DNA from 2 places in the Oleiphilus sp. HI0132 genome. Region 1 is predicted to be linked to the other one. Evidence: predicted binding sites of a transcription regulator. Region 1 holds the regulator's gene; the other holds the start of a gene.
What was found. The regulator PhoB, encoded in region 1, activates phosphate uptake and scavenging genes when phosphate is short. The targets are predictions, from matches to a motif close to TGTCATANNNNTGTCANA.
Positions count from the first base shown of each region.

Region 2: A3766_RS08620 (NAD(P)H-quinone oxidoreductase) is a predicted target of PhoB. The motif match lies at 5,003-5,020, and genes of this name have one in related genera.

Region 1 is NZ_LWGJ01001514.1:5,885-27,583, forward strand. It holds gene A3766_RS23325 (EAL domain-containing protein) at 1-2,328, shown strand, start outside; gene A3766_RS23330 (acyl-CoA thioesterase II) at 2,352-3,209, opposite strand; gene A3766_RS23335 (FAD-dependent oxidoreductase) at 3,282-4,439, opposite strand; gene A3766_RS23340 (rubredoxin) at 4,441-4,605, opposite strand; gene A3766_RS23345 (hypoxanthine-guanine phosphoribosyltransferase) at 4,865-5,425, shown strand; gene A3766_RS23350 (chorismate lyase) at 5,425-5,934, shown strand; gene ubiA (4-hydroxybenzoate octaprenyltransferase) at 5,939-6,820, shown strand; gene phoB (phosphate regulon transcriptional regulator PhoB) at 6,940-7,635, shown strand; gene phoR (phosphate regulon sensor histidine kinase PhoR) at 7,812-9,152, shown strand; gene cysZ (sulfate transporter CysZ) at 9,167-9,952, opposite strand; gene A3766_RS23375 (RluA family pseudouridine synthase) at 10,094-10,726, shown strand; gene A3766_RS32780 (VanZ family protein) at 10,710-11,099, shown strand; gene A3766_RS23385 (methyltransferase) at 11,059-11,721, opposite strand; gene A3766_RS23390 (mechanosensitive ion channel family protein) at 11,866-12,702, shown strand; gene A3766_RS23395 (aminoacyl-tRNA deacylase) at 13,088-13,600, shown strand; gene A3766_RS23400 (Do family serine endopeptidase) at 13,693-15,108, opposite strand; gene A3766_RS23405 (FAD-dependent monooxygenase) at 15,217-16,476, shown strand; gene A3766_RS23410 (histidine triad nucleotide-binding protein) at 16,500-16,862, shown strand; gene A3766_RS23415 (hypothetical protein) at 16,960-17,352, shown strand; gene trpC (indole-3-glycerol phosphate synthase TrpC) at 17,357-18,187, opposite strand; gene trpD (anthranilate phosphoribosyltransferase) at 18,208-19,242, opposite strand; gene A3766_RS23430 (aminodeoxychorismate/anthranilate synthase component II) at 19,278-19,856, opposite strand; gene trpE (anthranilate synthase component I) at 19,868-21,349, opposite strand.
Region 2 is NZ_LWGJ01000726.1:427-11,387, reverse strand. It holds gene A3766_RS08645 (lipocalin family protein) at 1-151, shown strand, start outside; gene A3766_RS08640 (alpha/beta fold hydrolase) at 218-958, opposite strand; gene A3766_RS08635 (M14 family zinc carboxypeptidase) at 970-1,995, opposite strand; gene A3766_RS08630 (alpha/beta hydrolase) at 2,033-3,130, opposite strand; gene A3766_RS08625 (lysophospholipid acyltransferase family protein) at 3,130-4,941, opposite strand; gene A3766_RS08620 (NAD(P)H-quinone oxidoreductase) at 5,124-6,107, shown strand; gene A3766_RS08615 (acyl-CoA synthetase) at 6,138-7,769, shown strand; gene A3766_RS08610 (YdiU family protein) at 7,876-9,579, opposite strand; gene A3766_RS08605 (acetyl-CoA C-acyltransferase) at 9,892-10,961, shown strand, end outside.

The DNA.
Region 1 (21,699 bases):
TTAAGTAACCCAAGCCAGGCGCAAAAGGAGCAGATTCTAGAGATCAGTTACCCTTTGTTGGATTATGTGGATTTTTATCATTTTGCAGGTGACAACTTAGTCAGTGAAGTTCACACCGGAGATAGAAAGCCCTATTCGCAGCGCCTGATAGATCACCCTAATTTTCTCTTTCCTGTCAAAATAGCTGCGGGTGAAACCCACCAGATTTATCTAAGAGTCGACACGGCAGGTTCTCAGTTGGTTCCGATGAAAATTTCTGATGCAACGAGCACCTTTGTGCAGCTAGGAAAAGAAGACGCATTACATGCGACCTACTTTGGCGTTGTATCAGTTATTGTCTTCTTTAACTTATTAATCTTTGTCGCGCTCAGGGAAAAGCTGTATTTATACTATTCAGTCGCAGCATTCTTGTACATGCTGTTCTTTGGTATTATGAGAGCGAAGCTTTTCCCCTTTATTTATTCAGATAACCCCGAGTTTCATCACACGCTTTTATTGTTATTGCCGTCCAGCTGTTTACTTTTTTCAGCGCTATTCTCACGAGAATTTCTCAAGCCTGAGCAATACAGTAAGACTTTGGGGTATTTAATCAATGCGATCATTGGTATTGCCTTGATTGGCCTTGCTGGCATCTTGGTATTTGATGCGCAGACCTCCTTGCAATTGTCGGTGATGGGGGCCATTCCTGGCAGCTTTGTTTTACTCATAATGGGGCCAATATTGGGCTTTATGGGGAATAGGATGGCGTGGATCTATGCCACAGCATGGAGTACTTTCATGTTTGGTGTGACGATATCTGCGCTCAGTAAACAGGGCCTGATGCCGGTGAGCTTCGTTACCGAGTACGGTATGCAGATCGGTTCAGCACTAGAGCTATTTATACTAAACGCAGCCTTAGCCTCACGTTTCTATCAAGAGCATAGGCAGCGAATAGCTGCGCAAGAAGCACGATTACTGGAGCAACTTGAGCGCAGAGAAACCGAACAGAAGCTATTAAACAAGTCTTTATCTGATCCCACGACCCACTTGCCAAACCGCTCCTGCTTTGAGCAGCAGGCTAATTTGGTTATTGAGTCTCGTGGGAATAAACGGATCGCTATTTGTGTGATCGAAATCCTTCGTTATATGGAGATCAGTCGTACCTTGGGTCACCATAATACTGATTTAATGCAGGTCGAGGTGGCTCAGAATTTCGCTGCATTGTCGGTTAATATGCCAGGTATCGTCAAACTTCAGGGGCCTTCCGAGGAAGCATTAATTTGTTCTTTGGAGCCAGGCTCATTTGTGATGCTCGTTGAGGCAGAGCTTGCGGAAAGCCACACAGAGCAGGTAAATGAAATTCTAAAGCAGGCAATGCAACCAATTGAGTTTAAGGAGATGCGTCTGGAACTGCGTCCGGTAATTGGTGTGGCTGTTTGTCCTGAGCACGGTTTGAACACCGAAACTTTATTGCGCCATGCCCAAGTAGCTGCAGACTCATCGGAAGCACTTGAGCGACACCTTTCTTACTATCGCCCTGAATATGATCAATACAATGCGCGCCGCTTGATGATGGTTTCTGAATTGAAGGAAGCGATCAAGAATGATCATCTGGCTTTGTACTTTCAGCCTAAATACTCTCTTAAAGAGAATCGAGTTGTAGGTATGGAGGCCTTGGTAAGGTGGAACCATGAGCGTTATGGCTTGGTTAGGCCTGATGAGTTTATTGAGATTGCCGAACAAACAGGCATTATTAAAGCATTAACACGCTGGGTGGTGAGCAATGCACTTAAAGCCCAGAATAGTCTCAAAGAGCTTGGTTGGGACTTGAATATGTCAATCAATCTATCGGTGTTGAACCTGCGAGAGGGAGATTTGATTGATTTTCTGAGCGCTCAAATGGCTGATAACAACAGCGATCCTCAGCGCATTTATTTTGAGTTAACTGAGACCTCGATGATGGCGAATCCTTTGGATGCGATTGAGGTCTTAAATAAAGTGTGTGCTTTACGCTTACGTTTATCGGTTGATGACTTTGGCGCTGGCTACTCCTCTTTGGCGTATTTAAAGTCATTACCGGCGACAGAGATTAAAATCGATAAATCCTTGATATCGGGAATATGTGGGGATGAGGGCAATGAGCTCATTGCTGAAGCAACCATTAACATGTGCCAAAAACTGGGTTATCAGGTGGTGGCAGAAGGTGTCGAAAATGAAGAGACGATGGAGCGCTTAAGAGAGCTAAAGTGCGATTCTGTTCAAGGTTATTTACTAACCCCACCTTTGCCGATGGAGAGGCTACTTCAGTGGCTTGATAAGTCTGAAAGCGATACGCGTGACGTATCCTAGCAAGGCGTCACGCATTTGCAGTTTTAACTACGTTTTCTAATCAATGCTTCCTGGCATACTGAAGCAACTAACTCACCTTGTTGGTTAAAAATATTCCCTCGATTAAAGCCTCTTCCGCCTGACGCACTAGGGCTATCCATATCGTAAAGTAACCATTCATCAACCTTGAAAGGGCGATGGAACCATATCGAATGATCAAGACTCGCAACTTGCATGCCTTTTTGCATAAAACTCAAACCGTGCGGCAGCATACTAGTACCAAGCAGGCCGAAGTCCGAGGCATAGGCCAGAAGGCAATGGTGTAATGATAGATCATTGGGGACTGATGCCACCGCTCTAAACCAATTTTGCTTATAGGGTGGACGAATATCCGGGTTGGTATAGTCAATTGGCTTAACTGGTCTGATTTCGATTGGTTTATCGCGGGTGAACTGCTCCCTAAGTTTTTCAGGTATCAGGTGCTTAAAGCGACGACGTATTTCCAGCTCGGAAGCCAGTTCTTCTGGCGACTTGCTTTCGGGCATATCAAACTGGTGTTCTGAACCCGCTTCATCTTTTTGAAACGAAGCGTTGAGGGTAAAAATCTCTTTGTCGTCTTGCCGGGCAATGACTCGCCGTGTTGCGAAAGAACTACCGTCTCGAATAATCTGCACTTCGTACTGAATTGGTAGAGAATGATCCCCTGGGCGTAAAAAGTAGCCATGCATTGAGTGAGCGCTGAGTTGATCGACTGTTTGATAAGCCGCCATCAGTGCTTGACCACAGACCTGTCCACCGAATACATTTTTGAAGCCCAAATCTTCGCTGCAACCTTCAAAGACTAAGTTGTTGAGTTGCTTAAGTTGAAGGACATCGATGAGTTGTTGTAGTACGTCTTGCATGATCATGACTCACTTTATTAATCGCGCTTTGTTGAGTTTTAAACAAAGCGCCTAATTCAGGGAGTCTTTAGCTTAAAGACTACTGAGCTCTTTAACTAGCGCTTGTTTTTCAACACAGCGTTGCCCAGTTAGTACAAAACCATCCAAACAGTCTTGCTCGTTATAATGACGACCACAAATATTCAGGCCATCTTGTTCGAAGCGCCATTGGCCTGAAGCACTGGCAGGTGGGCAAACGACGACGGGGCAGGCGGGTGTTTTAGTTGCTATCGGCATGATGCCGAAGCTTACCTGGCTCGGTGTGCCGGTCAGAGTCTTCGCTAAGGTGCGTGCGCAGGTCATTAGTGGCAGCACGTAGAGTCTGACCTGCCCTTCGATCTCTGCGCAGTCACCTAAGGCGTAGACATCTTCTGCACTAGTTTGTAGCAAGGCGTTGGTGACAATCCCTTGCTGGCATTCAATCCCCGAGTCTTGAGCAATTTGTATATTGGCTTTCAGGCCGACGGCAGAAATAACCAAGGCACACTCAAGTTCTTGGCCATTACTTAAACGAGCAAGCAAACCATTTCCTTGTTCAGTGATTTCGCTTACATGAGCTTGCATTTCAAACTGACAACCTGCATCACTAAGGCCTTCGATAAGCGCTTGTCCGGCCTCTTCAGGAATCAAACTGTTTAAGGCTGATTTTGAAGGGTCAACGATAGTTACCTTATAACCGCTTGCCAATAAGTCATTCGCGTATTCACAGCCGATTAAGCCGGCACCCATGATCAGTACATGGTTCTGGCTTTCTGAGCAGTTTTCGCCTAACAAAGAACGAAAACGGCGGTAGTCCATTAGGTCATTGATTGAAACGACTTTCTCAAGCTCACTTCCGGGAAAACTGAGCTTATTGACCTGAGCACCACAAGCAAGCACTAGCTTGCTGTAGTCTAAGCGTTCTTCACCTATCAGGATTGCTTTGGCAGAAGTATCGATTCGGTCAACACTCGTATGATTTCTGATTGAAATATTGTGCTGTGCCGCGAACTTTCCCGGGTCGGCCATTGATAGCTCATCAGCCTGCTTGCCTTTGGCAAGTGCTGTCGAGAGCATAGGCTTGGAATAAGAGTGTGCGTCATCCTGAGTGATCACAATAATCTCGCTTTCCTGGTCCAGCTTGCGAACCTCCTTAACAAGATTATATCCGGCCAAGCCACTACCAATGACAACGATAGGTGAAGTATTCATGTTAAATCTCTACCATTTCAAAGTCTTCTTTGCCTACACCACAGTCAGGGCAAAGCCAGTCTTCGGGTACATCTTCCCATGAGGTGCCCGCTTCGATGCCATCATCAGGCCAGCCTTCGCTCTCATCATAAATTAATCCGCAGACTACGCATTGCCACTTCTTCATTCTTTATACCTGTATTATCAAAATGTTACTTGCCTTTCGAATGCATACAAACATGCCTCTCTGGTTTACACTAGCGCCCGCTTGCTTATGCGAAGAGAAGATTCTAGTTTAGAGAATAAATGTTGCCTCATTCACTTAGCGGGCTAATTTACCGAATCAGCTCGATCAGCACAAATCTTTCACTATTTCAGCGATAGTAACTTTGCGGCCAGGCAGGCTCACAGATATAATCTGCACAGCCATTTTATCAGGAAGATCTATGTCCAATACCAAAACCGTCGAAGCCCAGAAAGTCTTTAATGAGGCCGACTGCCTAATCGATATGTCTGAGCTAAGTGATGCAATTGAAAAGACAGCCAAAGATATTGAGCAAGACTTAGCGACCGACAACCCTCTGGTTATTTCAATTATGAATGGCGGTTTGGTGTACTGTGGTCACTTACTCGCTCATTTGAATTTTCCACTAGAGCTGGATTATTTACACGCTACCCGATATGGGAATGAAACCTCTGGCAGCCGCTTGGACTGGCTGGCTAAGCCGGTAAAAGCACTGTCGGGCCGAACCGTTCTTCTGGTTGATGATATCCTTGATGAAGGGCATACCCTCTTACATGTACAGGATTATTGTCGGCAGCAAGGTGCAGCGCGTGTTCTGACGACGGTTTTATTGGATAAGCAACATGACAGAAAGGCGACCAAGGATCTGCTCGCTGACTATACTTGTTTAAATGTTGAGGATCGTTTTGTTTTTGGTTTTGGTATGGATTATCAAGGCTATTGGCGGAATGCGCCGGGTATTTACGCAGTTAAGGGCATGTGATGCTAAAGCCAGCCGCTCGGCGGATACCCGACTGGAAAGTGCCTAAACAATATGGTTCCTGGGTCTTTGATCAAGGTTCACTTACCAAGAGGCTTATCGAAGCATCAAATAATAACTTTAGTGTGCGTGTCACTTATCAAGGCTGGGCTGTACCAAGTCTTGAGGAGAGGCGGATACTAAAAGTGAGAGAGCGTCAGAAAGCGCTGGTCAGGGAAGTTGAGCTGCTTTGTTTCGGAGAAGTATGGGTGATAGCGCGCAGTATTATTCCGAAAACAACGCTAAGTGGTTATGAAAGACAGCTTCAGTATTTGGGAGATAAGCCTTTAGGCGCATTTCTGTTTAAATCCAGAGTTATGACGCGTAGTAAGCTTGAAAGTGTCTCCTTGGTGAAACAGTTTAAAGAACCCGTATTTGGGCGGCGCTCGGTATTTTTTCTTCGTCAGAAACCATTGCTGGTGAGCGAACTATTTATGCCTCGGGTATTTGAGGCAAGCAAACGAGAGAAATAGGCATATGAATACTCAGAGTAAACCCGCGTTTGCAAGTGTTGCAATGGACTACGTAAGGCTTGCGAGGTTGGATAAGCCTATAGGTATTTATCTGGTTTTGTGGCCAACGCTTTGGGCATTATGGTTTGCTGCCGAGGGCATACCAGCTATGGATGTGTTAGCTATTTTTATCGCCGGCTCTGTTTTCATGCGCTCGGCAGGCTGCGTAATCAATGACTTTGCGGATAGAAAAATAGACGGTCATGTAAAGCGCACTGAAGCTCGCCCTCTGGTGACGGGGCGGGTGAGTGCAAAACAGGCTTTGATCTTTTTCGCCGTTTTATGTCTGTTGTCTTTCATCCTGGTTTTGTTTACCAATGAACTGACAATTTACCTTTCATTTGGTGCACTCGCACTTGCTTCTGCTTATCCCTTCATGAAGCGCTATACTTATTTACCACAGGTGGTCTTAGGTGCTGCATTTGCCTGGTCCGTTCCTATGGCTTATGCCGCGCAAGTGAATGAACTGCCTGCGCATATCTGGTTGATCTATATGGCAACAGTCTTGTGGACCGTTGCTTATGATACGATGTATGCCATGGTCGATAGGGATGATGATATCAAAATCGGCGTTAAATCCACGGCCATCTTATTTGGTTCGGCTGATCGGGCGATTATCGCATTTTTGCAGGTTTTGGTGATATTGACGCTGAGCTTGTTAGGTGAACAGCTTGAAATGGGGCAGTTTTACTTTCTGAGTATTGTCGTTGCGTCGGTACTATTTGTATATCAGCAGCACTTGATTCGCCATCGTGACAGAGATGAGTGCTTTAAGGCGTTTTTGAACAATAACTGGGTGGGTATGGTTTTATTCCTGGGACTGTTTCTAGACTTTTATGTCAGGTGAATTGTAAAACTTCGCAAAAAGGAGCGCTCATTAGGTTCTCAGCATAGGCTTACAGTGTAGTGTCATAAAACTGTAACAGCTTGCCGTTTTAATACAGTTTGATTTTTGGAGTAAGTACTATGTCAGAAAAAACCGTATTAATTGTTGATGATGAAGCATCAATCAGAGAAATGATTGCTGTTGCTTTAGAAATGGCTGATTACAATTGTATCGAAGCTTCAAATGCGCAGGATGCATTTATTGCTATTGTGGATCAACGTCCCGATATGATTTTACTTGATTGGATGTTGCCAGGCACTAGCGGAATTGAATTGGCAAGACGCTTGAAACGCAATGAAGCGACCAGTGATATCCCTATTATTATGCTGACAGCTAAAACCGAAGAGGATAATAAAGTACAGGGTTTGGAAGTCGGTGCCGACGACTATATTACTAAGCCTTTTTCTCCTCGTGAATTGGTTGCTCGTCTTAAAGCTGTACTTCGTCGTGCGACGCCTGCGGGTGTCGAAAGTGAAATCGAAATAGATGGATTGGTACTTGACCCAGTTTGTCATCGCGTTACCGCTCACAATAATTTGCTGAGCATGGGGCCAACTGAGTTTAAGCTACTGCAGTTCTTTATGACGCATCAAGACCGCGTTTATAGCCGTTCCCAGCTACTTGATCAAGTTTGGGGTGGCAATGTCTATGTTGAAGATCGAACCGTTGATGTTCATATTCGGCGCCTTCGCAAGGCATTAGGTGAAAGGCATGAATACCTGGTTCAAACTGTTCGAGGTACTGGCTATCGTTTTTCTGCTCAAGGTGCTGCATAGCGCTTGAGCATTGGTAACTTTGTTATAAAATAAGAAAGGTGGCAAGGAGCTCGATTTTTCATGCACATGACTTCGATCATTGACGAAGGGTGCACACTCTCTGTACCGTTTGCGTTTTAATGGCAAACTATTGAATCAGAGAATGAATCTGTCTTCCTGTGCTGGAGCATAAGGTTATGCACAAACGAATCATCGGTCACTTATACTCCCTTTTTTGGGCTGTGATTGGCTTGCTGGTACTTGGCCTGCTGATTGGGGAATTAGCGTGGGTTCTCGCGATTGGCTGCTTTGCCTACTTAGCCTGGACAATCAGCCAGGCTGTTAAGCTGCATCGTTGGCTTTACAGTGTACAAGAAGACCAAGCAATTCCCGAAAGCCATGGTTTATGGGGCGATCTGTTTGACGGTCTATATCAAATTCAATATCAAAATCGCATTACTCAAGAAAACTTGCGGTCAATGATTGCTCGTGTCCAATTATCTACCAATGCACTAAAAGAGGCTGTCGTCATGACTAACTCTGAAGGTGCGATGGACTGGTGGAATGACTCTGCAAGTACAGTACTTGGCTTTAAACGAGAGTCAGATAGAGGTCAGCTGATAACAAATTTGCTTAGAGACCCTTCCTTTAAGCGATATTTTGAAAGCAAGAATTACGACGAACCTTTAGAGCTACGTTCACCTTTAAATAAAAGTGCAACTTTGCAAGTACATATCACTTTGTTTGGCAAAGATGACCGCTTGGTTTTCGCGCAAGATGTGACGCGTGTGCAGCGACTTGAACAGATGCGGCGTGACTTCGTTAGCAATGTTTCTCATGATATGAGAACGCCATTGACGGTTATTAGAGGTTATATCGAAACCTTCCAGGATGCTGAAGATACACCTAAGAAGTGGCGAAGAGCCTTAAATTCAATGCAAGAGCAAACGAAACGGATGGAAAGCCTGATTAGTGACCTCTTGTTACTCGCCAAGTATGAAACTGAAGGCCTGCCTAGTAATACTCAAGCGATCGATATCGAACCGGTACTACAAGAAGTCTACCGCGACGCACGAGCCTTTAGCGCTGACAAAAATCAGAATATTCGTTTGGACTTTGAAAGCACCAAACCCTGTTTATTTACCGGTGACTCTCGTCAGCTTTATAGCGCCTTCTCAAACCTTGCGTTTAATGCAGTTAAGTATACGCCCACCGGTGGTGATATCGACATCAGCTGGTGGCTGGATGAAGAAGGTGCTCACTTTTGTGTGCGTGATACCGGTGAAGGTTTTGATTCCGTTCACATCCCTCACTTGACGGAACGCTTCTATCGAACGGACCCCAGCAGAGACCACTCAAGTGGCGGCTCAGGCTTGGGCTTAGCGATCGTGAAGCATGTATTGATCAATCATAATGCCGAGCTGGAAATCCATAGTGAAGAAGGCATAGGCAGTGAGTTTATTTGTCACTTCCCGGCATCGATAATGGTTTCCAGTAGCTCGGCTAATGAACAGAAAGCGCTAGCAAATGCATCTTGATGAGCTATCTGCATTTACTTGGATAGCTTTTTCTGCGCCTCTGCTTCAAAGTTCATATTGATATTGCCTAAAGATCTTTCTTCGTTTACCCAAAATGCGACCGCGCCACACACCGCAGCGGGCAGTGCCAGAAAATTCACGATAGGCAGAAGCGTTGCCCCAAACGTTACCAGCCCAAAACCTAGTGATGTCAGACGATGGCTAGCCAGGTAGTTTTTCATATCGGGGAAGCTCATCTTATTATTATCTGCCGGGTAGTCGATATATTGAATGGCCATCATCCAGGCTGAGAAAATAATCCAGATAACAGCAATAATCACATTCAAGCCGGGGATTAAGCCTAAAACCAATAGCACTAGCACCCGCGGGATATAATAAACAAGCTTTTGGAGTTCTCGCATGATGGTTCTGGGAACCATTGCCAGTAGCTCGCTCCATGAGAAGTCTTCACCTTTATCTTGGCCGCTTAAGTGCTTTTCAGTGAGTTCTGCCAGGTAGCCATAAAAAGGAGCGCCGATTAAATTCGCGGCGGCAATAAAGCCATAAAACAGCGTCATTAAGATGGCTAAGAAGTAGATTCCCCAGAATAACCACTCCATGAATCCTAGCCATTCTGGGACCCAAGACAATAAGGTCGCCATCCAACCGTCTACTAGGCTATATGCCCACATGATGAGCAGCGTAAACAAGATGATATTTACGGTTAAAGGAACCAGTAAAAATAGGCGAAAGCCGGGCTGGCAAATGATCTTGAAACCTTGAGCCAGATAGCCAAAGCCGGTAAACATATTTCCCTTCATGTGAAGATTCGCTCCTGATCAGAATATCGTCTAAGAAATTTATAGGGCTTAATAGGGTTGTAGGCAGTGTATAATAGCTCGCTTGGAGTTTCAGCAGTGCTCTGATGAAATCAAAGTAATGTCACTAGGTAGTTGTAGCCAATGCGTCCAGATTTTCAAATCGAGATTGTTTATTCAGATGAACAGCTTGTGGTGGTTAATAAGCCCTCCGGTTTGCTATCAGTTCCGGGCAGAGGCCCCGACAAAGCTGATTGCTTGCTGAGCCGCTTACAAGACCAATTTCCCACTATCAGGGTGGTTCATCGTTTGGATTGCGCAACCTCGGGCTTGATGGTCTTGGCGCTTGATGCGGATTCCCACAGGGAGCTTAGTAGGCAGTTTCATGACAGAGAAGTCAAAAAGCGCTATGAAGCCTTGGTTTATGGCTTTATGGAAGATGAAAGTGGCGAAGTTAATCAGCCATTGAAGACCGACTGGCCCAATCGGCCTCGACAGATGATTTCACATGAAGGTAAAGCTGCTCAGACCTTCTATCAATGTACGACTCGCTCAGAACAGGCATCGAGAGTCATCCTCACGCCGATAACAGGTCGCTCTCATCAACTACGTGTTCATATGCTATATACCGGCCATCCAATATTGGGCGATGGGCTTTATGCTCACGAGTCGGCATTAAAGGCTAGTAGCCGTTTATGCCTACATGCCACAGACTTAAGTATCTACCAGCCAAAGACTAAAACTTTTATGGAGTTCTCAAGTGCTACACCTTTTTAGTCAGATAATCCAGTTTACCTGGCTGAACAAAATCGTTTTGTACCTTGCTTTGCTGGTCTCTTGTATTGCCGCGTTTTCACCCCTTACGGGGCTGGAGCAAGTTAATGTGAGTGACAAGGTGCTCCACCTAGTAGTATTTTTTGTACTTTCTTTATTGGTTCAAATTGCCTATCCAAGGCTAGGTTTAAGGGCAATACTATTTTGCTTGGCTTGCTTTGGTCTGGGTATTGAGCTTATTCAGGCTTACTTGCCCCACCGTAGTTTCGAGCTAATTGATTGGTTTGTAGACTTGTTAGGCACAGTGATTTACCTGATCCTTATTGCGCCAACTATTAAGAGCAAGTGTTTGAGTGGTAAATACGCACCTTGTTAAATTCTTCAAACTCATTTAGGTCTGGACAAGTACGGGCTTCTTTTACTTCAAGCAAATCGTAAGCGGAAGAGGGCAGTACTTTTACGCGGGAGTCAGCAAGAAGTACTTGAGGACATTTAGTGGTAAACAAATCTAGCAAGTCGTGATTATCTTTGTCATATAGTACATCCGCCGCGGTGATCAGGTCGAGCTCTTCATCAAAAGCCATAAAGTCTTCAGAGTAGTCAAAGCTCAGAGAGTTGAGTTCGGCATTTGCACGACAAGCTTCAAGAGCGTCTGAGTCGATATCACAAGCTATGACTTTTTTGGCACCAGCCTTGGCAGCAGCGACTGCAACAACACCCGAGCCGCTACCAAAATCTAGCACTGTCTTACCACGCACATATTCCGGGTTCTCCAGAATGAACTGAGCCAAAACCTGTCCACTTGCCCAACAAAAAGACCAGTAGGCAGGTTCGGCCACAACAGCCTGTGCTTCGTCATGGCTAAGTGGGCCCTGTAATACAGTGGGGTCAAACAGGTAAAGGCCGATTGCAGGGCAGGCGGGAGGTTTAGTCGCCTTGACACGACCTTTAGCGAGAGTTTTATTTAAGTTAGCGTTGAGTGTATCGACAGTATTCATGACATTTTAATGATGATTGACAGTGTTAAGTTGACCAGCTTAGTGTAGCTACTTTATGCTGCGAGGAATAATAACAACAGCATTTCGATGCATCATAGATAATACAATAAAGTTACTTTTAAACTAGGGTAAAAAAGGAAGACTATGGAAAATATAACTGAAACTACAGATAAGCTAGAAGGCTATGCTGATATAGCTGTAGAAGCTGCAATTCTTTACGGGCCAAAAGTTGTTCTGGCTATTGTTACCTTGATAATTGGTCTTTGGGTGATAAATCGAATTGTTAGCAAGGTTGAAAAGCATTTTACGTCTAAAGCGGATCCAACGCTTGGTTCGTTTGTCAGTAGCCTGGCGTCAGTCATCTTCAAGATGATGCTATTGATTGCTGTTGCATCAATGGTTGGTATTGAAACTACTTCTTTCGTTGCAGTACTCGGTGCTGCTGGCTTGGCCGTTGGTTTGGCATTGCAGGGCAGTTTGTCAAACTTCGCTGGCGGTGTTTTGATCTTGCTATTCAAGCCTTTCAAAGTAGGCGACTTAATTGATGCTCAAGGCCATATTGGTGTCGTTAAGGAAATTCAGATCTTTAACACTATTCTAACTACGGCAGATAATCGTGTCGTTATTATTCCAAACGGTGCCCTATCAAATAGCAGTATGGTTAATATCAACCAGCTGGATACTCGCCGTGTTGATTTCGTTTTTGGTATTGGTTATAGCGATGATATTGATAAAGCGAAAGCGATTATTGAAGGCTTGATCACTTCAGATTCTCGTGTATTAAAAGATCCTGAGCATTTGATTGCGATCTCTGAATTAGCGGATAGTTCAGTCAACTTTACCGTTAGGGTTTGGACTAAGACGGCGGACTACTGGGCAGTTCACTTCACAATGTTCGAAGCAGTTAAGAAAGCGTTTGATGAGCAAGGAATTAGTATTCCGTTCCCTCAACAAGACGTACATATGCATACAGTTCAATAACCTACGCACTAGCGCCGGTTATTTAAGACGTTATTTGTTTTGCTGATAAAAGGCGCTCTTTTGAGCGCCTTTTTTATTAATAAACGTATTTCCTAACCTGCGAAAGAATGAAAACAAGTGTGATAATACTGCTGAAAAACTGGAAAAAAACTCATCTATAAACGACGCTAATAAAAAGATACTTTTTGTTACTTCAACTTATCTTTGTTCGTGACTAAGATGAAGTTAAGAAAGAATTTAGTATCAACGAATTTTGCTGGTCTCTATCTGCCTGTGCATAGCGCTTCAGAAATACGAAGTGACTGAGACAAAGCAATAATGACGATTGTCTCGATCTACTAAAGACAAAAATAACGAGTGTTAGGCAGTTATAGAGGTACTGGAAATGCCAGTTGAACAGCTAAAGCAATATCTAGATTCGAATGACGTTCAATACGTATCAATAGAACATTCGGTAGCATATACCGCAAAAGAGATCGCTGAACGTATTAAACTTAAAGGTGACCAAATGGCGAAAACCGTTATGGTCAATTTGGACGGTTGTATGTCGATGGTGGTGCTACCCGCATCATGTCGAATACGCTGGGATCAATTTATGAGAGCCATGGGAACCGAGCTGGTCGCCCTGGCAACAGAAGATGAATTTAAAGACCGTTTCCCATCATGCGAAGTGGGTGCTATGCCACCATTCGGCAATTTATATGATGTCCCCATCTATATGTATGAAGGGTTCGATGAAACCGGTGATATTGCCTTTAGAGCAGGAAATCACCACGAAGTGATTAAAATGAAGCTCTCTGATTATATGGAACTAGCGTATCCGATGACGCTAAATGAGGGCTTCGCAAAGATTGGTATGAAGAAGCCAAGCTGGTTGTTAAAGAAGAAGGCCGGGTAGAAAACCTAGCCTTCTATTGTTTACCGTTTACAATCTCCGGGCCTTACAGCAGGCGGCCTGAACTGCGGCTCGGGGATTTATTCTTTTAATTGCTAGCGAACATAGAGAATCAGGTCTTCGTATCCTCGTCGGATGCGAAATGCCTGCACATTTCGCTGCCTCAAATAAGACTTAAGCTCTGCAATATTTCTAATCCTGCTTCGGTTGACCGCGAAGATTATATCCCCTTGCTCAAAGCCTACTCGTTTAGCGATCGAATTATTGCTCAGTTCTTTAACCTGAATGCCAATAGCTTCTTCTTGATCACTTGGAATGAGATCCATTAACAGGCTTCCGCTCAAATAAGAAGAGACTTTGTCACCAGCTATTTCCGGGACAGGTATGGCTTCGATCTCAATTTCGAGCGCTTTGTTATTGCCATTGCGAATAATCTCAAGATCAAGGGTTCTGCCAATTGCAGAAAGTCCAATTCTGTTTTGGATATCATTGGCATTCCTGATGGCCCGACCATTTGCCTTAGTAATAATGTCGCCCTGCTTTAGACCTGCATCATCTGCTGCGCTGCCATCCTCGATACTACTGACAATAGCCCCCTGATAGGTATTAAGCTGATGTGTTCCGAACGAGAAGGCTTCAGCTAACTCAGGGCTTAAGTCTTGGAAACGGGCACCGATACCGCCGCGTTTTACTTCACCAAACTGGATAAGTTGTGACATAACTGATTGGCTGACTTCAGTTGGAATGGCAAAGCCAATGCCAACGTTTCCTCCGGCTGGAGCGATAATGGCGGAGTTGATGCCAACTAAGTTGCCATTGAGGTCAATTAATGCGCCGCCTGAATTGCCGGGGTTAATGGAGGCATCGGTTTGAATAAAATCTTCGTACCCCTGGATGCCAAGACCATTCCGCCCAAGTGCGCTGACAATTCCAGTAGTCACCGTTTGCCCAATACCAAAGGGGTTACCAATGGCAATTACAAAGTCGCCAACGGCTAGGGAGTTAGAGTCGGCGATTTTCAAAGATGACAACTTTTCTGCATCGATCTTCAGCAAAGCGATATCAACCTTCTTGTCGGAACCTACTAAGGTGGCTTTGAATTGACGCCCGTCCTGAAGTTTTACTTCGATATCGTTAGAGTCAGCAATGACATGATGATTGGTAAGAATATAGCCTTCTTTTGCATCAACTATTACACCGGAGCCAGCACTTTGAACTTGGCGTGACTCTTCAATTTCATCAGGAAAAGAGAAGAAATGTCGAAAAAATGGTGACTGTAGTAAAGGGTTATATTTACGCTGAATGGTATAGGTCGCAATATTAACCACGGCTGGCGCTGACTCCTTAATGATCGGCGCGAGAGAGGGTTGTGAATTTCCTTCTATCAGACGTTGCGGAAAGCCAGCGGCTTGAAGTGAAAAAGAGAAACTTAAGCTGAGCAAGATGAACAAAGTCAAACCGTATTGCTTGAAGTTAAAAAACACATTATTTGATAATTGATTAAGACGCATCTTTTTATTGTCCTTCACTGGGTATTACAGGCGATATTATAAGCTCAAAGGTGTGATTGTTGGGAAGTTCTTGCATAATACTGCAAAAGATTTGCTGAGAGGAAAAGCATGACCAAGCAATATGATGTAGTGATTGTCGGTGCCGGTATGGTCGGCGCTGCCATTGCCTGTGGATTGGCTCGATCGAACTTTAAAGTTGCGGTCATTGACCCGCTATTACCCCCTGCGTACGTAGAAGGCGAAGCACCTCACATTCGGGTATCGGCGATCAGCTATGCGAGTGAACAGATATTAAAAAACCTAGGTGCATGGCAATATATCGAAGGCAAACGCTTATGTCCTTATCGACGTTTAGCAGTAAATGAGATGCCTGCTAAAAAGGGGCTATCTGCCTTATTGCCTGACATCTCGACATGGGCAAGAACCGAGTTTGATTGCAGTCAGATTGGCCAGAGTCATCTTGGCAATATTATTGAGAATGATATTGTTCATCTCGCTTTGCATGAAGCAATGAACGGCCTGGAAAATGTTAGCGTCTATTGTCCAGACAAAATTGAAGAGATGGAATTGGATGGTGAGCTGAAAACCCTGACACTATCAAAAGCAGGAGACATTAGCGGGCGCGTAGTGATTGGTGCCGATGGCGCACAGTCACGTGTGCGAGAACAAGCCAGCCTCGGTCAATATAAAGACAAATATGCGCAGCATGCTTTTGTCTGCACTGCTGCGTATGAAGGCAGTCAGGAAGATATTACCTGGCAGTCATTCACCTCTCATGGACCCTTGGCATTTTTGCCCTTGGCCGATAGTGGTAAGGAACACTTTGGCTCACTCGTCTGGTACGACTTGCCTGAAAGTGTCGGCAAATTATCGCAGATGGGTAACGAGGAGCTGTTAGCGACGATCAAAGCTGCTTATCCTTCAGAGCTTCCTACCATTACACGCATTGTAGAGCACGCTAGCTTCCCTTTATTTAAGTCCCATGCCATTAACTATGTCCGCCAGGGTGTGGCATTGGCGGGGGATGCAGCACATACTATCAATCCTTTAGCCGGGCAGGGCGTTAATCTGGGCTTTATGGATGCTGCGATGCTAATCGAAATTCTGGGGCAAGCACACTTAGCGGGCGAAGATATTGCTAGCCTTGAAGTCCTGCAGCGTTATCAAAAAAGTAGACGACCAGAGAACCAGAAAATGATGAGCATTATGGATATGTTCTATCATGGCTTTAGTAATGAGTTGCTGCCGCTAAGGGTGGTAAGAAATATAGGCCTGGGTCTAGCAAATAATTCCGGGCCTGCGAAAAATAAAGTGATGCAGTATGCGGTGGGCGCAATAGGTAACTTGCCTAAACTTGCTCAAGCCTAAAGGAAGCAAACGAGGAAAAAACAATGACAGAAACGCTATTTACCAAAATTATTGATCGTCAGATTCCTGCAGATATCGTCTATGAAGATGACATCTGCCTGGCATTCAAGGATATTCAGCCAACCGCTCCCGTACACTTGCTTATCATCCCTAAAAAACCAATCGCGACGATTAACGATATGGATGAAGGTGATAAGGAAACATTTGGACATTTGTTCTTTGTTGCCAAGAATATTGCCGCCGATATGGGCTTCGCAGAAGATGGTTACCGTGTTGTGATGAATTGCAATGAATATGGTGGACAAAGCGTCTACCACGTACACCTGCATTTAATCGCTGGTAAACCTTTGGGTTGGCCTCCTTTCACCGAGAAGCTTAAAGTCTGAGCAAGTGTAAACAAGGGTAAAACCATTGCTGACAGACTAATATTTAAGCACCCTCTTCGTTAAACTAGAGCTACCTAAACGAAGAGCGTGGTGAAATATGATCTGGAACCTGGAAGAAAGAAAGTCTAATAAGAGCCTACAGTCAATACTACAAGGCTTGGTATTATTTGCCATGATGTTTTCATTGGCGGCAGTTGCTGAAGCTGATGAACTTTCTTCTCGTCTGGAATCACACTTCAATGCCGATAGCTCGTATCGCTTTATCAACTATGAAAGTGTTAATCAGGTGCATGCTGATGAGTATGGCAGCATGCGCTACTTAGTGATGGATTTTGATTTGCGACTTGCCAGTAATGATCTTCAAGGCAGTATTCACCAGATTTGTAATACTGTCTTGGCAGATAGGCAGTTAATAAAAGACCTATCTCGTCATGGCTATGATATGGTTTCAGTATCATTTGATAGGCAGTCACAGTATGACTGCCTATAAATACCTAAAAAAACAAACGCTCTAACTCCTTACCCGGGTCTGCCGCCCGCATAAATGCTTCACCGACTAAGAAGGCGTTCACATCACGTTCTTGCATAGCGATCACGTCTTCTCGAGCATGTATGCCGCTTTCTGTGACCACAATCCTATCTTCGGGAATCTGCTTCAATAAGTTAAAGGTGTTGTCGAGTGATACTTCGAAAGAGTGAAGGTCCCGATTATTAATGCCGATTAAGCGAGTTTCCAGCGTTAAGGCATCTTTAAGCTCTGCTTCATTATGAACTTCGACCAAAACATCCAGGCCGATTTCATGGGCGATGCCACTTAACTCCTGCATTTGATCTTTTGTTAGGCAAGCGGCAATCAGTAGCACGCAATCAGCATTCACAACGCGGCTTTCGTAGATCTGATAAGGCGCGACCATAAAATCCTTACGGATAATCGGCAAGGCGCTCGCAGCACGTGCTTGTTGCAAATAGTCCTCATGGCCTTGGAAAAAATCACGGTCAGTAAGTACCGATAAACAGGCTGCACCGGCCTTCTCATAACTTTCGGCAATGGCGGCAGGTACAAAGTCCTCTCGAATAATTCCTTTGCTTGGTGATGCCTTCTTGATCTCGGCAATAATGGCAGGCAAATTGTTCGCGTTCTTGGATTCTATCGCCCGCACAAAGCCGCGGGTCTCATCCCGATCGAAGGCTTGTGCCTTGCAGTCGGCTAGCTTTAGCGTGCTTTGTCTTTCCTCAATTTCCTGCCACTTGCGTGCGACAATCTTTCGCAGAATGGTTGGAGTTTTATCGCTGGCTGAATCTGGGCCAAAAGAAACGTCTGACATAATGAATCCGGTATATAAAGTTATTCTGCAAATACGCGCGTAAAGCTCGCCAAGTCATTTAATTTAGCTAAAGCTACGCCAGAACCAATGGAATCGGATGCCAGCTCAACGCCTTCAGCCAAACTACTAGCCAGGTCAGAAGCATAGATCGCTGCACCGGCATTTAAAGTAATAATTGAGCGTGCTTTTTGCGCAGCCTCGCTTTGTTCCTTTCCTAAAGCTGCTTTTATCAAGTTTAGGCTTTGTTCTGCACTATCGACACCCAAGCCATCAAGTGAAGCTCGCGCCAGGTCAAAGTCTTCTGGTTTGATGGTGTATTCACTGACTACGCCATCCTTGAGTTCAGCGACATGGCTGTCGCCGGAAATAGTGATCTCATCGAGGCCGTCACTCGCGTGGACGATGAGTACATGCTCGCTACCCAGACGTTTTAATACTTCAGCCATAGGCTTACACAAAGCACTATTGAATACGCCGATCACTTGCTTACCAACGTTAGCAGGGTTAGTCATGGGGCCAAGCATATTGAAGATGGTACGAATAGCCATCTGCTTCCGGGGGCCAATAGCATGCTTCATAGCGCTATGGTGAGCTGGTGCAAACATAAAACCAACACCAATTTCCTCAATACAACGCTGTACTTGCTCGGGGCTTAAAGACAAATTAATGCCTGCAGCTTCGAGTACATCAGCACTGCCAGTGCTGCTAGAAACGCTACGGTTACCATGCTTTGCTACCTTGCCACCCGCTGCAGCTACCACAAATGCACTGGCTGTCGAGACGTTAAACAAGTTAGCACCATCGCCGCCGGTGCCACAGGTATCTACCAAGTGTTCGCCGCTGATATCTACTTTAGTAGAGAGCTCTCGCATCACCTGAGCAGCGCCGGTAATTTCATCAATGCTTTCGCCTTTCATGCGCAAAGCAACTAGGAAACCGCCAATTTGAGCTTCTGTCGCTTGGCCTGTCATAATCTGTTGCATGACAGACTGCATTTCATCGGTTGCTAGGTCGGTGTTTTCAACGACTTTTGCCAGAGCTTGAGTAATATCCATGCGTATACCTATTTTTATTCGCTTATCGTTTTATCTTATCGGTCTAAGAAATTCTTAAGTAAGTCATGACCGTGTTCACTTAGAATTGACTCAGGGTGGAATTGAACCCCTTCAATATCAAGTTCCTTGTGGCGAACACCCATGATCTCTTCGACACTACCGTCATCGTTTTCAGTCCATGCCGTGATTTCCAGGCAATCAGGTAGCGTATCTTTACAAATAACCAGTGAGTGGTAACGGGTTGCGGTGAAAGGGTTAGTCAATCCCTTAAATACGCCCCTATCGTTATGATGCATGGCTGAAGTCTTACCGTGCATCACCTGCCCGGCACGAATGATATTTCCGCCAAAAGCCTGGCCAATACTTTGGTGACCCAAACAAATACCAAGAATTGGAAGCTTGCCTTTAAAGTGCTCAATGGCAGCCAGTGATACACCGGCTTCGTTTGGCGTACAGGGGCCAGGTGAAATCACAATTTTACTAGGTTTTAGCGCTTCAATTTCTTCGATGGTAATTTCATCGTTACGGTAAACATGAACATCGGCACCGAGTTCGCCCAAGTACTGAACAACGTTGTAGGTAAACGAGTCGTAGTTATCAATCATTAATAGCATTGTTTTTCTCCTTACCCGTCTAAGCCTTGAGTTGCCATTGCCACCGCTCTGAATACAGCGCGCCCTTTATTCATGGTTTCATCCCACTCACTTTGCGGTACCGAGTCTGCAACGACTCCCGCACCGGCTTGAATATGCAATACCTGGTCTTTTATGACCGCGGTGCGAATGGCAATCGCCGTGTCCATATTGCCATTCCATGAGAGGTAACCAACAGCGCCGCCATAAACGCCCCGCTTAACCGGCTCAAGCTCATCGATGATTTCCATCGCACGAATTTTCGGGGCACCACTTAGAGTACCGGCAGGGAAAGTCGCGCGTAATACATCAATCGGACTGGTATCGGGTTTTAGCTTGCCGGTCACGTTCGAGACAATGTGCATAACATGAGAGTAGCGCTCTATCACCATTTTATCGGTGAGCTCTACACTGCCAATTTCACTAACGCGGCCAGCATCATTTCGTCCTAAATCGATTAGCATCAAATGCTCGGCGCATTCTTTAGGATCTGCGAGTAGGTCTTTCTCTAAGGCTAAGTCTTCTTCTTCATTCATGCCGCGCTTGCGAGTACCAGCAATCGGCCGAACAGTAACTTCACCCTCTTCTACGCGCGCAAGTATTTCAGGTGATGAGCCGACAATATGAAACTCGCCCAAGTTCAAAAAGTACATATAGGGAGAAGGATTCAAACAGCGTAAGGAGCGATACAGATTCAAAGGCTCAGCAGTAAACGGAATCGACATGCGCTGTGAAATCACCGTTTGCATCACGTCACCAGAGAGTACGTATTCCTTAATGGTATCGACAGCGTCTTTAAACTTGTCTTCAGAAAATCCAGATATAAAGTCGCTTTCTTTTATGTCAGTTTGTGTGGCTTCTTGAGCCGGCTCCGCGCAGGTATTATTCCGTAAACGATGAACCAATAAATCCAGTACCGACTGAGCTATTTGATAAGCATCTTCAGTGGCAGGGTCTGCATGATGAATAAGTATCAACTTGCCACTTAGGTTATCGAATACAACCAGCTGGTCAGACACCATAAGCAAGATATCAGGTGTACCCAAAGGATCTTCAGGACAGCTGTCAGCAAGCTTTGGTTCAATGTATCGAACGGTGTCATAACCAAAGTAGCCAACCAAACCGCCATTGAAGCGTGGTAAGCCTTCTATTTCGGGCACCTTGAAACGCGTTTGGAATTCCTCAACAAAAGCTAAAGGGTCACTGCACTCGTGTCGCTCGATGATTTCGCCATCTTGCTCGAGTGTGGCTGTGGAGCCAGAAATTCTAAGTACTTGCGTACAAGGCAAACCGATGATGGAGTATCGGCCCCATTTCTCGCCACCATGAACAGACTCTAGTAAATAAGAATAGGTGCCGTTAGCGAGTTTAAGATAAGTACTTAAGGGCGTATCGAGGTCAGCCAAGACTTCACGCGTGACAGGAATGCGATTGTAGCCTTGAGCCGCTAGTTGTGAAAAATGCTCAGGTGTCATAGGGTGTTCCTAACTAAATTCATAATCTATTAATTAAAACGAAGCGGTATACAGCGCAGGAGCTGCAAATATTGAACGAGCGCGTGCTCAATTAGCTAGCTTCGCCAGCGGCAGGGAAGCAGCGCACGAAGGGCTGCGAAATTATGAACGGATGTAGACACTGAACAGTCTCTCTACTCTAATCAATTAATAGGTATAAAACGGCCTACAGATTACCTCAGGCCTGTGAGTGAATCAATAGCTCAGGGTGCATGCTAGCTCGCTATTTGAGACTCTCATAGCTTTAAATATAGCAATTTTAGCCAAGGCAGCTGCTTAAGCTAAAAAAGACTACATTTTTTTGCTAAGAC
Region 2 (10,961 bases), on a different contig from region 1:
CGGCACAATATCCATTGTCTACGACCGTGCTTTGGGCAGTAACAAGTTCTTCTTTACTGAACAGGATAGCGAAAAAATTAGCTTCATTAGTTTAAACGATTATGCTGATGAGGCACCTTATATGGACTCCAACGTCCTCTTCATAAAATAGAACCTGTGCCTAGATTCAAGTAAGCAAGCCTGATCATTCAGGTTTGCTTACTTCTCACCCCGCTCTTTATAGACTCTGTCGCCACTCAACGATCTGCTCGGCTAACCACTGTGGTGCATCCAAAGCCAAGTCATGCCCGGCATAGTGATGACAACGATAATCTGCCCCCCATGCTTGGGCGGCATTTTCAGAGCAGTGGTAGCTAACAATCCTGTCTTGTTTAGCCGCAATAAACAGCATATGTTCGACGGGCTTTTGTGATTCGCATTGAAAGCGACTGGCCGCCAGAATTTGCTTGATTGCCGCTCTCCGGCTAGGTGGCTGCTTACGTCTGAAGTCTAACCACTCATCTAGCAAACACTCATCACTATCTCTCATGTTACTCGACAATCGCAAAATTTCACGCTCACTGTAGCGCATAACGGGGTTAAACCAGGCCTTTAGGAAGCCTGCATAGGCCTTAGGTTGAAGTCTCTGATAAAAGCGAGCATAGGGTCTAAAGCTTGAATTTATCAGTATCAGGCTAGCGACTTTTTCAGGGTGCATTTGAGCCAAGGCAAGCGCCACCATTCCGCCCATGGAAATACCTACAAGATTGATCTTACCGTCAACAAGCTTGGCTGAGTCAAAAATCCTCGGCGCAAGACTCTCAGCAATTTCTTCTATCGTCCCCGGGCTAGATTCATGATGTCGCTCACCAAAACCTGGCAAGTCCTCAAACAATACCTCTGCGCCTGACAGTGTTTTTAAGTGCTCAGGAAACTCACCCCAATGCAATTTCTGGCGAGACAAACCCCTTATTAGCATCCACTTTTCCATTAGCGATACCAAAACTGCTTAGCTGCTTGAAAGGTCTGTACCTGCTGCTTTTTCTTGGGCATCCAGCTCTTATAGCCAATGGCTGCCGAGCAAAGAAAATCGAATAGCATAATATGCCGCCGTAAAACGCGTTGCAGGCGATGCGGCACCATCGGGTTGAATAAACCAGACCTAGAGAATAGTTGAGTCGGACGCTTCTTAATCCAATTCCATGAGCCCATCTCAAGCGTCAAAGGAATCATCATACTCTCATGTGAATTCTTATGTCGCTTGTAGATGTAATCCCACAGATCTCCATGCGTGATATAACTCAATGACTGAGGCTCAAAGATATAATGATGGTGAGAGTAAGTTCGATCTAGCAATAATTTCAGCGCATAAATCTTGTCGAGTACCGCAATAGGCCGTTTGCGATAAGCATAGGGAAACCACAAGTAATCGTGGAAGCCAAAGCCCGAATGACAGTCTAGCGTTAAGGTAAAGGGCGATTGATCAGAATAACGCTCGACCACCTCTACCAGCTTCTGGTTCTCAAGCTCCATTTGCTCCTCGACCTTGCCACAATACCAAGGCAGGTGTGGCGATATTCTTTGTCCGCCACCAAATAACAGGGCCTCGCTCTCTGCTTCCATCGGAGAGTTACGCATTAAATCCACACCATTGGGATTAGCACGTGTATTGAGATACATCCCGCCAGGATTAACTATCGGCAAAAACACTAAGTTCATTGCTTCTAATTGTTTGGCGACCACCACATCCCAAGACATTCGCGACAGCAGCATCTCTAGGTACGACAGCAAAACTTGTGTACCGATACGCTCGATCCCATGAACACCCGCCGAAATAATAACGGTCGGCAGCCCCGGGCGATAAGGTGTCATTTCAATGCTATACAGTGGCAGCTGATGACCGGCTAAATCAATATTCGCTTCGGTATTAACAACCAGAGGGTGCTTAGTGTGGGAAATAATCTGCTCTAACTGCCAAAGCTCAGGCAGCCGTTTTTTTATTTTATTTTTATTCATCAATATATCCGTATAAGCCGTACTCTCTCAAGATTGTCTATCTCGTGTAAGCATGGTGGTCTTCAAAAAAGAATGAAAAGCCTTTGACGATACGCCAGACATCAAATACCTGCCTTAAGCTAAAGCATGTATCACCATGGCTAATAAAAGGAGTGACCACTAAATCAACGTCTTTTTTCATCTCGCGTAGTTTGCGGTATAAGAGCTCTGACTGCCCGCAGGGAATGACATTGTCTGCCGCGCCATGCAGCAGAAAAACCTTGGCACTCAAATCATCTAAGCGAGAGACAATATCCAGAGCCTCTAATTCTTCTGATAGAGGCGTTTTCGCTTTCGAAAAAAGTAGTTCCCGGTACTGTGAGTCGCTCAAAACACGATGCACCAGACTCGCTTCACTCTGGCTTAATTGGTCGATGCATTGCCCTAAAGTAATATTACTACCCGGCTCCGGCTTGTTTTCTATATCAAGCAGGGTCGTTTCATTAATATTGTCCTGAATCGCTGCATCCAAGGCTTGTTGTAAAGCCAGGCAATTCTCATTGACCTTCGCCTCCATCACCATTGGGATAATTTTCTTCAGTACAATATAACGCCCATAGGGGTCTGCATCGGTATCGGTCAGCAAGTAGTTCATCACCGAATCAACTTCCGTAAATGCACCAATGGCACACACCGAGATGATTCGGTCTTTAACACGTTCATCCGCTGCAGCAGCCAAACATATGGCACCGGAAAAAGACGGCGCAAGAACACTCAGCCTACCCGAAGAACATAAGTGCGACTGATCCACCAACGCACTTAATATATCTGCAACCAAGTCGATCTGCCGAGGATCAATCTTCAAAGTTTTGATTGACTGAACATCAGGAGAAACCACTCTAAAGCCGACATGACATAGCGACTGACAAAGTGTAACGATACGAGAATCGTCTTTTCCAAAAGGAGACATGCCGTGAAAGAACGCAATGCATCCCTTCGGTTTTATATGCGGTTCATAGACATCAACACTGACGCAGCTGCTATCAATATCACTCCCCTCAAGATAAAGCAGTTCGCTACGGGCAGACTTCTCGCCCGACGCCTGCTCACCATGCAATGTCCACATCACATTCAATGCTTGCCAGGCCGCACGCATTATTTATCTTCCTGTTGTTCAATAACTTCAGGGATATAGCGCTTACGCTTCTTTTCCTTGATCTTACTGACATCGACCATCACTAAACCGTCGATACAATCACCAAAGTCAGGGTCAACACCAAAGCCCAAGAACTTTAGGCCACCCGGTTCACATAGGTCGCTATACTGCTTGTACAAAGTCGGCACGCTACAGCCCATATTCGACAAGATGTTCTTAAGAATCATAAAGTCTTCTTTATAATCCGTACCTGAAAAATTCTGGCTCAAGGCATCAAGCAGATCGTTTGAGAGCAAATAGGGGTGCTTCGATACAGCCTTAGGCCGAGATTCCGTCTCGTCAAAGCTGCCAAAATAAAGAGTGAAGAAGTAAACTAATAAATCTTTTGCTGCTTTAGGCAGGTCGTTCGAGATACTGACCGGACCATATAAGTATTTCACATCAGGGTTCTTGCTTAAGTAAGAACCGATGCCATACCAAAGGTAATCCAAACTTCGTTTGCCCCAATACTTAGGCTGAACAAAACTTCGCCCAAGTTCCGCCCCTTGCTTTAGTAGAGGAAGCATTGACTCGTCATAATCAAAAAGGCTGGCGCTGTATAAGCCCTGAATACCCTGCTGTTCGATAATGTCTTTGGCATTGCCCAGGCGATAGGCACCGACAATCTCCAACTCATTTTCATCCCATAAGACCAATTGACTATAGGACGAGTCATAGTGGTCAATATCACGCCGCTCACCTGTTCCCTCGCCCACTGCGCGAAAGGCAATTTCCCTTAAGCGGCCAATCTCTCTCAATACCGCGCAGCTTCCTTCGTTCTTATAGAGAAAGATCTGTTTATTATCACTGGTCTCACCCAATCGGTTTTGAGAAGCAATAAGCTGCTTAAGTATTTGACGTGATTCAGGGTGAGCAACCGGTGACTGGGTTTGCCATATCCCCTTTTTACCCTTACCCACTTTATAGAGGTGTTTTTTGAACAGTTTGACCTGAGTCTTAACTGGCAAACCACTCTTGGCATAGGTCTCATGAATGACAAGCTTACCGACACGGATCGCAACCGTCTTGCGTGTTTGCTTATACATTTCAGGCACAAGCATCATGGTAGAAAGCGGCTTATAGATCGCAGACACACCGTAAAACAGAGCAGAGTTTGCTGCATCAATATACAAAGGCAACACCGGCGCATTCATTTCTAAAGCTATATCAAGAAAGTCACGACGCCACTTGGTATCCGTCACCCCACTCGGGCGAATACGGGATAATTCTTCACTGGGGAAAAAGATCAGCACACCTTCTCGCTCCAGGTGTTCTTTCAAAGCGACATTACGTGTTTTAGCCGTATTCTCGGAGTAAGGCTGACAAGCCAAAGTAATCGGCGCAAGCGCATCTAACTCATGAACGCCTTCATCGACCACAACACGCACGTCTGACCTTACATCACTTACCAACTTGAATACCGCCGCTGCATCCAGAGTACCTAAAGGATGATTGGCGATAATCACCAAGCGGCCTTCAGTCGGAATTCGTTCTTTCTCATTCCAAGGCGTCTGAAAGGAAAACTCAAAGTGCTGAAGAATCTGCTCGACAAACTCAACACCTTTAAGGTGAGGATGATCTCGCAGGAAAGAGTCTAAGGTTTTTCGTGAACGAGATAGTGAGCTAAGCGGTGCTCGTAATATCTCGGGAATCCCACCGTTTTTATCGGCAAGGCCATCATTGCTAGACATGCGCTCGACAGCAGGTTGAAGTGTACCGTTTGTTTTCTCACTATCTACTGCCTTGTTAACCAACAAGCTCTGAAAACCCATACCTAGACTCCTGTGTTTTTAGGCAGGATAGTAATTCAGTGTGAAGCAAATGTGACGCTTTGGTGTCAGTTTGATGTCAATGGGATCACCACGGAACACAGTTGATAAACTTGACCCTAACCCGGTAGCCCTTTAAATTGCTTGCCTACTCATACGAATTCGCCACGAACAAGAGAGCCAAAATGAAATATATCGACACCCCAAACTTCGGCGCACCTGATGTCATGCAAGTTGCTGAAGGCGAACGCCCTGGCATTCAAGAAAATGAAGTACTGGTGAAGGTAGCAGCAGCCGGCGTTAATCGCCCTGACGTGATTCAGCGACAAGGCAACTACCCGGCCCCAAAAGATGCGTCACCCATATTGGGTTTGGAAGTAGCCGGTGAAGTGGTCGAAGTCGGTTCTGCCGTTACTACCTTAAAACAAGGCGATAAGATTTGTGCACTCACCAACGGTGGTGGCTATGCCGAGTATGTAAATGTACCAGAAAGCCAATGTCTACCCGTTCCTGAAGGCTACTCAATGGTGGAAGCAGCAGCCTTGCCAGAAACCTTCTTTACAGTGTGGTCAAACGTGTTTGATCGCGGTCAGCTGAAAGCGGGCGAGACCTTTCTTATTCATGGCGGTACCAGCGGCATCGGTACCACGGCGATTCAACTAGCCAAAGCGATGGGCGCAAAAGTCTATGCCACCGCAGGCAGCGATGAGAAAGCAAAAGCCTGTGAAGCGCTGGGTGCAGAGCTTGCAGTGAACTACAACGAACAAGACTACCTGCCCACTATCAAAGACCACAATGACGGCAAAGGCATCGACGTAATTCTTGATATGGTTGGCGGTGAGTATATTCAGAAGAACCTCTTCCTCGCCGCGATTGAAGGCCGTATTATCAATATTGCTTATCTTCAAGGCCCGATCAACAAGGTAAACTTCTTGCCCGTGATGCTAAAGCGTTTAACGCTGACCGGCTCGACGCTACGACCTCAATCTTTGGACGCTAAGGCCGCAATTGCGCAACAGCTAAAAGAAAAAGTCTGGCCGCTGCTAGAGAACAAAACCATTAAGCCTGTGATCGCCAAAACCTTCGCACTCGAAGATGTTGTTGAGGCGCATACCCTAATGGAAAGCAATGCCCATATCGGCAAAATTATTTTAGACCTTTCCCACTAAGCACTCATTCCACAAAGAGAACAGCGAAACATGCAAGAGCCTATTAAGCTTGAGACACTAAATGACTTGGACCTGTCAAAAGACTTCAACATAGGCCTTGCCTGCACGCGCCCGGCGATTCCCGGCTTTGATATGAATTCAACAGCACTCATCGTTGACCATGGCGATGAGAGTAACGAATTACATCAAGCTTATTCTTATCAGCAACTTGATAAGGCATCCAACCAATGTGCTGCACTGTTAAGTGAATTGGGCTTGATAAAGGGTGACCGGGTCATGCTTTGGCTACCGAATGTTATCGAGTTCCCGATTGCCTTTTATGGCACAGTTAAGCTTGGCGGTATTGCGGTGCCCAGCTCTATTCTGCTTAGCGGCGACGAGATTGATTACCTGGCGAAGGACTCTGGTGCCAAAGTGCTGATCACCACCGCTGCGCTGGCCGAGAAGCTACACCTGGATACACTAGAAGAGTCAGAGTTGGCTCATGTTTTGATTATCGACGAACTCGCCGAGACCGCCAGCACAAGTAGCAAGATTAAGTTTCAAAGCTTTGCAAACTTACTAGCAAGTTCATCCGATGACGAAATCGCAGTCAATACCTGCTATAACGACCCGGCCTACTTAGTCTACACCTCTGGCACCACGGGTTATCCAAAAGGCGTATTGCATGCTCACAGGGCTTTGCTGGGTCGCTTACCCGCGGCCTACCATTGGTTTGATTACCAAAGCGATAAAACTGACCGCATTCTGCATTCGGGTAAGTTCAACTGGACCTACGTACTCGGCACCGCCATGATGGACCCGATGCTGCTAGGCAAAACCGTCGTTGTTTATAACGGCGATGCCACGGCAGAAACCTGGCCGAAGCTGATCGCCAAGCACCAATGCACAATCTTTATCGGTGTACCAACCATTTATCGCCAGATCATTCAGAAAACTGAATTTTCAGCTAAAGATGTACCGACACTTCGCCACTGTATGTGTGCAGGCGAGCATCTTTCAGATGAAATGCTTGGGTTATGGCAAGACCGCTTTAATCAGGATATTTACGAAGCTATCGGCATGTCTGAATGTTCTTATTATTTATCGCATCACCCTGCTCGCCCCATTCGCCCGGGCTCTGCGGGTTGCCCTCAGACCGGGCATAAAATACATCTACTCGATGAGAACTTAGAGCCAGTCAAAGACGGTGAAGAAGGCATGCTTTGTATCGACGAGCAAGACTTAGGACTGTTCATTGAATACTGGCAACTGCCGGACACCACACAAGCCACACGCAAAGGCGGCTATTTTCTCACCGGCGACTACGCCAAACGAGACGAAGAAGGCTATGTTTGGTTCCTCGGTCGACGTGACGACATCATCAACAGCTTTGGCTTTCGTATTTCACCCCACGAGATTGAACGGGTATTGAAAACCCACCCCGACGTCGCTGATTGTGTCGCTCTCGAAGAAGAGATCGGGCCAGATAAGAACTTGGTCGTGGCGAGCGTCATTCGCCATGAAAGTAGCACGCTAGATGAAACAAGCCTATTAGCCTTTGCAAACGAACATTTGGCTCAATATAAAGTACCTAAAAAGATTTACTTCACCCAACTGTTCCCCCGAACGGCCAACGGCAAAGTGCTTCGCAAGCAAATGAAGGCAGATTTAAAGAACTAAATACGCCTTAATAAAGTAAGCAAACCTCTAAGCAACAGGTAGTGTGTGTCTTCACTGGCTATTGTCACAAGTACTTGAAATTGCTTAGCGCGTTGCGCTTATTCGATTAGGACGAGCAACTATAGTGCGAGACACCGCCAGCCCCGAAAAAGACCTCGGGCTTCAAACGGTAGAATTTATTTTTCACCTCTAATGTCTGCTCATCGTATGGTTTGCTCAACACGTCTTGTAATTCCTTTACGAGCGTATAGTCACCTTTCATCGCCTGTTGATACGCTGGCACGACCAACCATTCACGCCAGGTGTATTTTGGGTTGACGCGCTTCATCTGTAACGACAGAGCTTCGGCGCCCTCCTCAATGTTTATCAGCCCTCTCCAGGTCTGTAACCACTGCGACCATGCTTCTTCCTTTTCATCACTCAGGTCTTTATAGAAGCTTTTCTTAAGCGTCGAGACATCTTCAGGAAGCTCTGACAGCTCGCGGAAGAAGAGGGTGTAGTCAACAGAGGTTTGAACCATTAGCTTTAAAAGCTGATTGAATAGCGTTCCATCAAACTTATTAAGCCCCAGCTTAGACGCCCACATTGATTCCATTTTCTCTTGAATCACAGCAGTGAAGCCTGAGCGTATCTCATTAAGCTTTTCTAATACATCGGGCTTCGATGCAACGAGGGGTCGCAATGCCGAGCAGAAACTCTCAAAATTTGCCTCGGCAGCAGCATGTTGATTGAAAAACGAAAAGTGATGCCCGCCACCACTCCAAGGCTGATAAAACGGTTCAAACACTTCGCAGAACCCGAATGGACCATAGTCAAGGGTATACCCCCCCGCTGCGCAGTTGTCACTATTGAAGTTGCCTTGGCAATAACCTACGCGAAGCCAGTTTGCGACAAGCGCGCTTAAACGCTCACGAAACTCGCTAGCCAACCGCAGTAATTTATCTTCGAACGATAGGTCTTCATTGATCTCACTTTTGTATTCACGATCAATCAAATGCAAAACGATCATCTTTAACTCTTCGAGAGCTTTTGGATGAGCCTTGCTACGCGCTCGACGAGCAAACAGTTCAAGCTGCCCGACCCGTAAGAAAGACGGTGCGACACGTGTTGAAATTGCAACCGGGTTCGATACCATAATATCCGGATCTTGGGAGTAAGAACCTTCAGAATACCATGGGCGATCAACGGTCTCTGAGCCAGATACATAAAGGCATAAGGACCTAGATGTTGGCACCCCTAGTTGGTGCATATGCTCCTGAACCAGAAATTCTCTAATACTCGAGCGCAGCACTGCTCGCCCATCCGCACCACGACAATATGGCGTTCGCCCACCACCCTTTAGCTGCATCTCCCAACGCTGACCATTGATGACAGCCTCAAGGACAGATACTGCACGGCCATCCCCGTAACCGTTGCCTGTGCGGAACGGACACTGTTGAATGTACTCCGTGCCATAAATCGACAGCGCATAGCCAGTTGCCCAAGCTGTTTGTCTCATAGGTTCTGGCACATGCGACATATCACCAGAGAACAAACGACGGAAGCCTTCCGTTTCCACCAAATTGTCGTCAAAACCCAGTTCGCTGAAAAACTTCCTGCTGTGAGCGACATAGTCAGGCTCAGGAATAGGCGTCGGCTTTACAGGGACATAATGTCCCGAAAAAACTTGTCGAGGCGCGTAATCATCCCCACTGGCCGTCGCCTGAGGGTCGCACCGAAGGTTATTCATTAGTGAATAGTCGGCTAATTTAGCCAGTTCATCGAGATTCGTTATGGGAGTAGATATATCATTAAGCTGCTTGTTAGCCATATTAATTGATGAACCTTTTCTAATTACTCTAAATCTGAGGAGATACCTTGTCTCAAACTATCACATTATCGACCTAAACCGAAAACACTTGGCACTCTGTGTAAGCTAATTGCTTGGTGTCCTCTACAGGTAAACCGCAAGCCTTTACCTTTCCTTACAGCAAACAAATTGGTTCAAAAACGAGATCCTTGATACAATCTGCGACCGATTTGGTGGGCTAAGGTCACTATCCTTGGCTTCGTTTGTATTTCCGGCACCTCACGAGGGTGCACTCTTTGTGGCTCGGCCACGAGTAAAACGTAAGAGGCTAATATGTCTAAGCAAGATTCTGTTGTAATTGTAAGCGGTGTTCGTACACCAATGGGTGGTCTTCAAGGTAGCCTGTCTACTGTTCCTGCGCCTGAGCTAGGCAGCATCGTTATCAAAGAAGCGGTCGAGCGTGCGGGCCTTAAGCCTGAAGACGTACAAGAAGTGATCATGGGTAACGTATTGCCAGCCGGTCTTAAGCAAGGCCCAGCTCGCCAGGCAATGCGTCAAGCAGGCCTACCTGATGCAACGGGTGCTACCACAATCAACAAGCTTTGTGGTTCAGGTATGAAAGCGGCGATGATGGCACACGATGCGATCAAGGCAGGCACTAACGATGTAATGATTGCTGGCGGCATGGAGTCTATGTCTAACGCTCCTTATATTTTGCCAACGGCTCGTAAGGGCTTCCGCATGGGTCACGGTGACCAAGCAATGGATCACATGTTCCTAGATGGTTTGGAAGATGCTGAAACAGGTCGTCTAATGGGTTCTTTCGCACAAGAAGTTGCAGACAAGAAAGGTTATACACGTGAGCAGATGGATGACTATGCGATCCAATCACTTACTCGTGCAAAAACTGCAACGGAAGAAGGTTTGCTAAAAGCTGAAATCGTTCCAGTAACCGTTAAGTCTCGCCGTGGCGATACTGTGGTTGAGCACGATGAGCAGCCATTCAACGCTAACATCGAGAAAATCCCTAGTCTTCGCGCAGCTTTTGCTAAAGATGGTACCATCACTGCAGCGAATGCTTCATCAATCTCAGATGGCGCATCAGCACTTGTTCTAATGCGTGAAAGCGAAGCTGAAGCACGTGGCCTTAAGCCTGTTGCTCGTATCGTTGGTCATGCTACGCAATCCCAGCACCCAAGTGAATTTACAATCGCTCCTGTTGGCGCAATTGAAAACTTGTTTGCTAAGACAGGCTGGACTAAAGAAGATGTTGATTTGTATGAAATCAACGAAGCCTTCGCAATGGTTGCAATGATGCCTATCATTGACCTAGGTCTTGACCCAGAAACGGTGAACATCTTCGGTGGTGCATGTGCACAAGGCCACCCTGTTGGTTCAACAGG